Regions from separate parts of the Solibacillus sp. R5-41 genome, predicted to be linked through region 2. Evidence: riboswitches for the same ligand, from Rfam matches in the RefSeq annotation. Region 2 holds a riboswitch; the other holds the start of a gene.
What was found. A riboswitch is a leader RNA that binds a small molecule or an ion and turns the genes downstream of it on or off. The one in region 2 is predicted to bind thiamine pyrophosphate.
Positions count from the first base shown of each region.

Region 1 (3,424 bases), 1.5 Mb from region 2:
CCTGTATGCGTTTCGCCACACCTTTAATAATTTGTTTACTCCCACAATTGAGACAGAGTTTCGCCTCATCCTGTACATGACTGCCACATTTAGCGCAAACAGTTTGATGATATTTTCCGAGTAAAGGATGTAACCCATAATTAGCGCTTATAGAGCGATTATCAATATTGTGCAATGCTTTTAACAACTCAACGAAATTTGCATCTGCTAAATATAGTTTTTGATATTCTCGCGCCATTTTACCAAGGGAGTGAGCGTCAGAATTGGTGACAAATGTATAATGTTTAAGTTCTTTTATTTTACTGACCATCTCGGTATCGGAACTAAGACCAAGTTCAACCGCATCAATCATTGCCGGATCAAATACTTCCGTTAAGCTTTGTCGCACCCCTTTCCCATATAAGCTTTTAAAAGGTGTAAACACATGTGCGGGGATGAACAAACCACCGAGTGCAGCTACTTGTTGCTGCAATGTTTTTGCATCACAATAAATACGCTGCGAGCTGAGATGTATATTTTTTACATGTTGACTCATCCAATCTGAAAAAGCCTTCATAACCGTAATTGTTGGGAAGTATGCTAACACATGAATCGGACCATGACAATTCGTATCGTAAATTTCAATTTCAGTGCCTAAAATAAGTGTTGTATTTTCATACCGCAGTCCACCGTCAGCAAGTGGTACAAGAGAACCTTGTGCTATCAATTGCGCCATTTCCTCTAATACGCCCGGTGAATGACAGTCGATAATTCCAATTAAATCGAGCCCCTTTTGTGAGCTGGCTGTTTGTAAAATATTCGTCAATGTTAATGTTTTACTACCCGTAATTTTTACTGCGCGTCCATTCAATGTGCGACCAATGTGAATATGCAAATCCGCATAATAGTTTTTTAACAAATTAACTTATCGCCACCTTTCTAAATTTAAGGATGTGTCAATAAACTTTAGTTATACGATGGAAGAATTCCTGTTTTTTTAGTTATTCTAAATGAGGATTTCCAGACCTGAAATTTGACAATTTCACAATTACCATTCCCATACCTGCACGAATTTATATGGCTATCCGTCTGCCCAATTAAATATTGGAATTGTATTGCGCATTGTCAGAAGTTGAAAAAATTCTATTGATAATGCAATGGAAAGAATGGTAGCATAAAGGTAATTAAAATATTTGCAGGGGGACGCGTATGCGTTGAGAAGGTTGAAACCTGACCCTTGGAACCTGTTCAGTTAATACTGGCGTAGGGAGCAAAGTACATAGCGATTAACACATTTCGCATTTTTTTTGTACATGAGCTCTCCTTTAAGGGGAGTTTTTTGTTTTTTTCGTGTTGGCCCAAAGCTCAGGAGTAATTGTTTTTCCAAGAAAATATTTTATTAGCGGGGGGACGCATCGGCGTTGAGAAGGTTAAAACCTGACCCTTAGAACCTGTTCAGTTAATACTGGCGTAGGGAGCAATGAGTAGGACGCTTCTTTGCTATACGCATTTAGGAGCGTTTTTTTTGTTCTTAAGCCTAACACAAGGAGGAAGAAAGATGACATTTTGTGATGAGGTAAGAAAAGAAACGGATTTATACTGGGAAGGAAGCTTTGAGCATCCATTTGTGAAAGGGCTTGTTGATGGCACGCTACCAATTGAAAAATTTAAATATTATATGATGCAAGACGCGTATTATTTAAAGCATTACACAAAAGTGCTAGCGATTGCAGCTTCGAAAGCGGAGCATAATGACGACATTTCGTATTATCTTGATATGGCACAATCTATTAACGAAGGAGAGCTTGAATTACACCGAACTGTGTTTGCAGAACTTGCTGTATCCGTAGAGGAGCTAAAAGCGTTCGAGCCTGCCCCAGCTGCTTATAATTATGTGAGCCACATGTATAATGCTGCACATAATGGAGATGTTGCAGAGGCTTTTGCAGCGATGTTCCCATGTCCGTGGTTATATCAGGAAATCGGTGAAAAATATAAAGATGCAAAACCGGGCGTTAAGCTATATGAGGATTGGATTGCGATGTATAGTGCAGACGATTTTAAAGCGACAATTGAAAAACAAAAAGCGATAATGGACCGCTATGTCAAGGAACAGCCTGAAAAAAGCGCCATTTTCAAAGCACATTTCGTGAAAAGCTGTTATTACGAATGGAAGTTTTGGGAAATGCCTTGGACATTAGAAAACTGGGAAAATGAGGTTGCTCAATATGACTATGTATAATATTCATAAAAAGAAACCGCTCGTCCACTGTATAACGAATTATGTTGTCGCAAATTTTACAGCGAATGGCTTGCTAGCAATAGGGGCATCTCCTGTCATGGCAGATGATAAGGATGAAGTGGCGGAAATGGTCGCAATGGCAGATGCATTGTTAATTAATATCGGGACAATAAATTCATGGACATTTGAGGCGATGTTGATTGCAGGAAAAAAAGCGAATGAATTAAATGTTCCGACTTTACTTGATCCTGTAGGGGTTGGTGCAACCGAATTCCGAAAAAAAATCGTTCAGCAATTGCTTGAGCAAATCCGTTTTGACGCAATCCGTTGTAATGTAGGGGAACTTGCCGCAATTGCTGGTGTGCAGTGGGAATCCAAAGGTGTCGACAGTGGAGAAGGAGACATGGATACTGTTGAAGTTGCAAAGCAAGTAGCAAAAAAATGGAATACAACGGTTATTGTAACGGGAAAAACAGACATTGTAACGGATGGTCATGTAGTGGAGCAAATTGCTGGTGGCGATGTACGGATGACTCAAATTACTGGTTCAGGCTGTTTATTGAGTGCCATTTGTAGTGCAGCACTATCTGTTGAAGGGGATAAAATAACAAATTTACAGCAAGTTTTACAGCAATATAAACAAATAGCGGCAGAGGCTAGTGGTGAAGCGCAATATATGGGATCGGTACAAGTGAGCGTATTAAATGGCCTTGAAAAATATTCATTGAGGGAACAGCTATGAATATTGTGATGACGATTGCAGGCTCGGATAGTAGTGGTGGGGCAGGTATACAGGCAGATTTAAAAACCTTTCAGGAGCTTGGTGTATACGGGACGACTGTTATTACTGCTTTAACTGCACAAAATACAATAGGAGTCTCTAATATTTTTCCCACGCCGCCTGGTTTTATTCAAGCTCAAATGGAGGCTGTATTTGCAGATTTGCCTGTAACCGCTCTAAAAACGGGGATGTTATTTTCAGCTGACATTATTGAAACGGTTGCGGAAGTTTTACAGAAAATGGACGTACAGCTTGTCGTTGATCCAGTTATGATTGCAAAGGGCGGGGCTAGTTTATTACAGCGGGAAGCGGTCGAAGCACTCAAAACAAAGTTATTACCTTTAGCAACTGTGCTGACACCTAATATTCCAGAGGCAGAAGTCATTACAGGAATGACGATTACAACTCCAACTGATATACAA
Region 1 covers NZ_CP024123.1:774,545-777,968, forward strand. The annotation lists gene CSE16_RS03510 (endonuclease Q family protein) at 1-898, opposite strand, end outside; TPP riboswitch at 1,167-1,266, shown strand; TPP riboswitch at 1,374-1,473, shown strand; gene tenA (thiaminase II) at 1,538-2,221, shown strand; gene thiM (hydroxyethylthiazole kinase) at 2,208-2,963, shown strand; gene thiD (bifunctional hydroxymethylpyrimidine kinase/phosphomethylpyrimidine kinase) at 2,960-3,424, shown strand, end outside.
Region 1: another riboswitch for thiamine pyrophosphate. It lies ahead of tenA (thiaminase II); the one in region 2 lies ahead of CSE16_RS17550 (YkoF family thiamine/hydroxymethylpyrimidine-binding protein).

Region 2 (3,424 bases):
ATCCGAAAGCATTGCTGCAATCGCTACTCTTCGCTTTTGCCCATGACTAACTGCAAAAGGATGGGCATCTGCAATGGGGGTTAATTTTAGTCGAGTTAACATTTTATCGACATCCTTTCCCCCACCAAATGCAACTTCATCATGGACTTTTTTTGTTAGGAATAAAAATTCTGGTGACTGTGGCACATATCCTAAATTTTCAGGCTGAACCGTTCCACTAGAAGGGATTAATCGACACAATGATTTTAATAAAGTAGACTTTCCACTACCATTAGGACCAGCCAAAACTGTTATTTCACCACGATTTAAAGTGAAAGAAACTTCTTGGAGAAACGGTTTCGCACTTATGCTACTGGCAAGGAAAGTAACATCTTCTTGCATGGAGCTATTCCGTTTTTGTAAAGGGGTAGCATCCTCAGTTTTATTTAATGGGATGTTTCGTTCAAAAAAATCCCCCCATAGATCTAATTGATGCTCAATGGCAACAATCGTAATTTTTCGTTTTAACTGTAGCTGATCCAACCATTCCACATATTTTAGGGCAGTGTAAGGGTCTAAGTGAGCAATCGGTTCGTCTAACAACAAAATTTCAGGCTCCATAATGAGTGCACATGCAGTAGCAATTCGCTGTTTTTGGCCACCTGAAAGCTTTTGAATAATTGCGTGACGAAACCCACTTAAGCCCGTCAATTCCAACACCTCGTGAATACGACCATCCATGTCTTCACGTGGTATATGCAAGTTTTCTAATGTAAATGCAAGTTCTTCCTCTACCGTTTGCATGCAAAACTGAGCATCGGGATCTTGAAAAACAGTTGCTATCCGGCGATTTATTTCTCCAGGGATATAAGAGAAACTGTCTTTCCCGAACAGCTCTAATGACCCAGTTAAGATGCCATCACAATTATCAGGGTAAAGTCTATTACATAAATACAGTAAGGTTGTTTTACCACAGCCGCTTGGACCTGTAATGACAACACGCTCTCCGCGACGAATGGACAACGAAAGATTCTCGAGTATTGGCTGTTCTTCGTCGGGATAAGAGAAAGTTACATTGTTAAAGCAGATAACATTAGGCATGTGATTCACCTTTTTTCGAGCGTGAAATGGCATATCCGCGGAGTGAACCCGTAGCGAGTAATCCGTCTGATAAAGCTTTTCCACCGACACCGGCAATTAGAGCACCACTTAATATGCGAAGTCCTAACATTAATGCTACGTAACCTGTGCTGTACACGGCAAAGCCCCCTAAAAAGTATCCATATACAAAGCTGAAAACGGCTGAGCCAACACCAGCTAACATTAATACCCACAAGTCAAAGCGTTTGTAGCGTGTTGCGGCAAAAACTGCTTCTGCTCCCAATCCTTGAATAAGACCTGTAAGAATTAAACGCGGACCAATGGCATTGCCCAATAAAACCTCTATTGTTGCTGCGATTGTTTCAGAAATGACTGCTGCGCCAGGTTTACGAATAATATACATGCAAATAATCGATACGATAAACCAAATGCCGAAGATCCATTCATACGCAATAGGACCAATAAACCCTGCCCAAATATTTCCTGCATGTAGAAATAGTAAATAGACAATACCAAACACAACAGAAAATAAAGACATAAGTACAATCTCTTTTAGCTTCCAAGATTTCAACATATTAAAGACCTCCGTGAGAAGGACTATTAATACTCATTGAAACCGTCATAACAAGATGTTTATGTTTTTCCGATCGTGCATGTGTGAAAGATTCTTCGTAAAATTCAAATACATCGTGTATGTCTCCGTGAATACCACTTGCATAATGCATCGACTCATTGTAAACACCATGCGTTTTTGCACGGTCTATTTCACTATAAATAACATTCATATAATCAGGATTATTCATCGGATAAAGAGCAAATTGAGAGGAAACATATTGTTTCGTCGTATCTGTATTTGCTACTTCATCTCCTTTATCCAAAAATACATCTCCTGCAGTGTCACCTGGACAACCAACTGAAAAAGTACCAGATAATGCAATATGCTCTCCCGTTTTAGCAGCATGTAAAGTGATGGCTTTTGCCACATTAAATACATGCACCTGTTTTCCACGAATAACAGTAGATACGTCATCCGTATGCATCCACACATTTGATGTATCTGTTTCTAGAAGAGCACCTTTAATTACCGAAATAAAATCATTGGTCATTGGATGAAGAGAAAAACGAAATCCAACGATAGGGCTTAAACCGCATTGCATATTAAAAACCTCCCGAAAAATTTTCATAAAAAAAGACCACATCCGTGAAGATGCAGCCACTTATCCAAAATGAAAAAATCGGAAAGTCACCGCACTTCCTCACGCAGGTATTATCCTGATCGAGTTATAAGGGATCGGAGCAAAAGCTCGCATCTCAGCCAAAGTGGGCACCCCTAGTGCAGAAAACGGTATGTAGTTTTTTTAATGTGCCATCAGTATAACCTACCAATATTATCATTGTAAATGAAGTTTTATTATTTCATACTTTCGTCCATGGTTGATATATTTAAGTATTGGGAGTTAACAAAGAATATCGTGCGTGTTGTGTTTTGCATAGAGTGCACAAATAATATTCCATTCATATGGGGATTTTACGAGATATGTGGGCACTATTGTAAGGCAATTTATGAAACAAGTAAATCCAATCATAGCAACGATTGTAGAATGTATTTTCTGTAAATTCTTGAAAATGGGTTATTGACAATATTTTAGGTGTAGGTTAGATTAAATACTAATTTCAATTTAAAAAGCAATGATAAGGATATGAATCGTTTTAGTGAAGATCAAAAGAGAGGGAAATCACCGGCTGAAAGTTTCCTGATTGGATGAATCGATTTACTCCCTTGGAGCTGTGCTAGGAAACTAGTGACGTGTACAGGCGTTATCTGTATCAATGAGCTACTGATGCAACAGTACAGTAGGAATTTGGGTGGAACCACGGGTATTCAAACACATACTCGTCCCTTTGTGGACGAATATGTGTTTTTTTTATTTACCAAAAAAAGAAAAGGAGTGGTAGTATGTCAAATCAAGAAGTAACGATTCAATTTCCGAATGGCGAACGAAAACGTTTTGCTAAAGGTGTTACGCTAACCGAAATCGCCAAGTCGATTAGTCCTAGCTTAGCGAAAAAATCAATTGTAGGTAGTGTAAATACGACGGCAACCGATTTGACACGACCAATTCTAGTGGATGCTGAAATTTCTCTGTATGATGCTGCGTCAAAAGAAGGCTTAGAGGTACTTCGTCATTCAACAGCGCACTTGTTAGCACAAGCGGTGAAGCGTTTATATCCAAATGCAAAATTTGGTGTTGGTCCAGTAATTGAAAACGGGTTTTATTATGATATTGAAATGACTCATACGTTAGTGCCAGAAGATTTAGGTGTAATTGAACGCGAAATGAAA
Region 2 covers NZ_CP024123.1:3,543,763-3,547,186, reverse strand. The annotation lists gene CSE16_RS17560 (ABC transporter ATP-binding protein) at 1-1,080, opposite strand, end outside; gene CSE16_RS17555 (ECF transporter S component) at 1,073-1,654, opposite strand; gene CSE16_RS17550 (YkoF family thiamine/hydroxymethylpyrimidine-binding protein) at 1,656-2,237, opposite strand; TPP riboswitch at 2,317-2,422, opposite strand; partial or broken gene thrS (threonine--tRNA ligase) at 3,038-3,424, shown strand, end outside.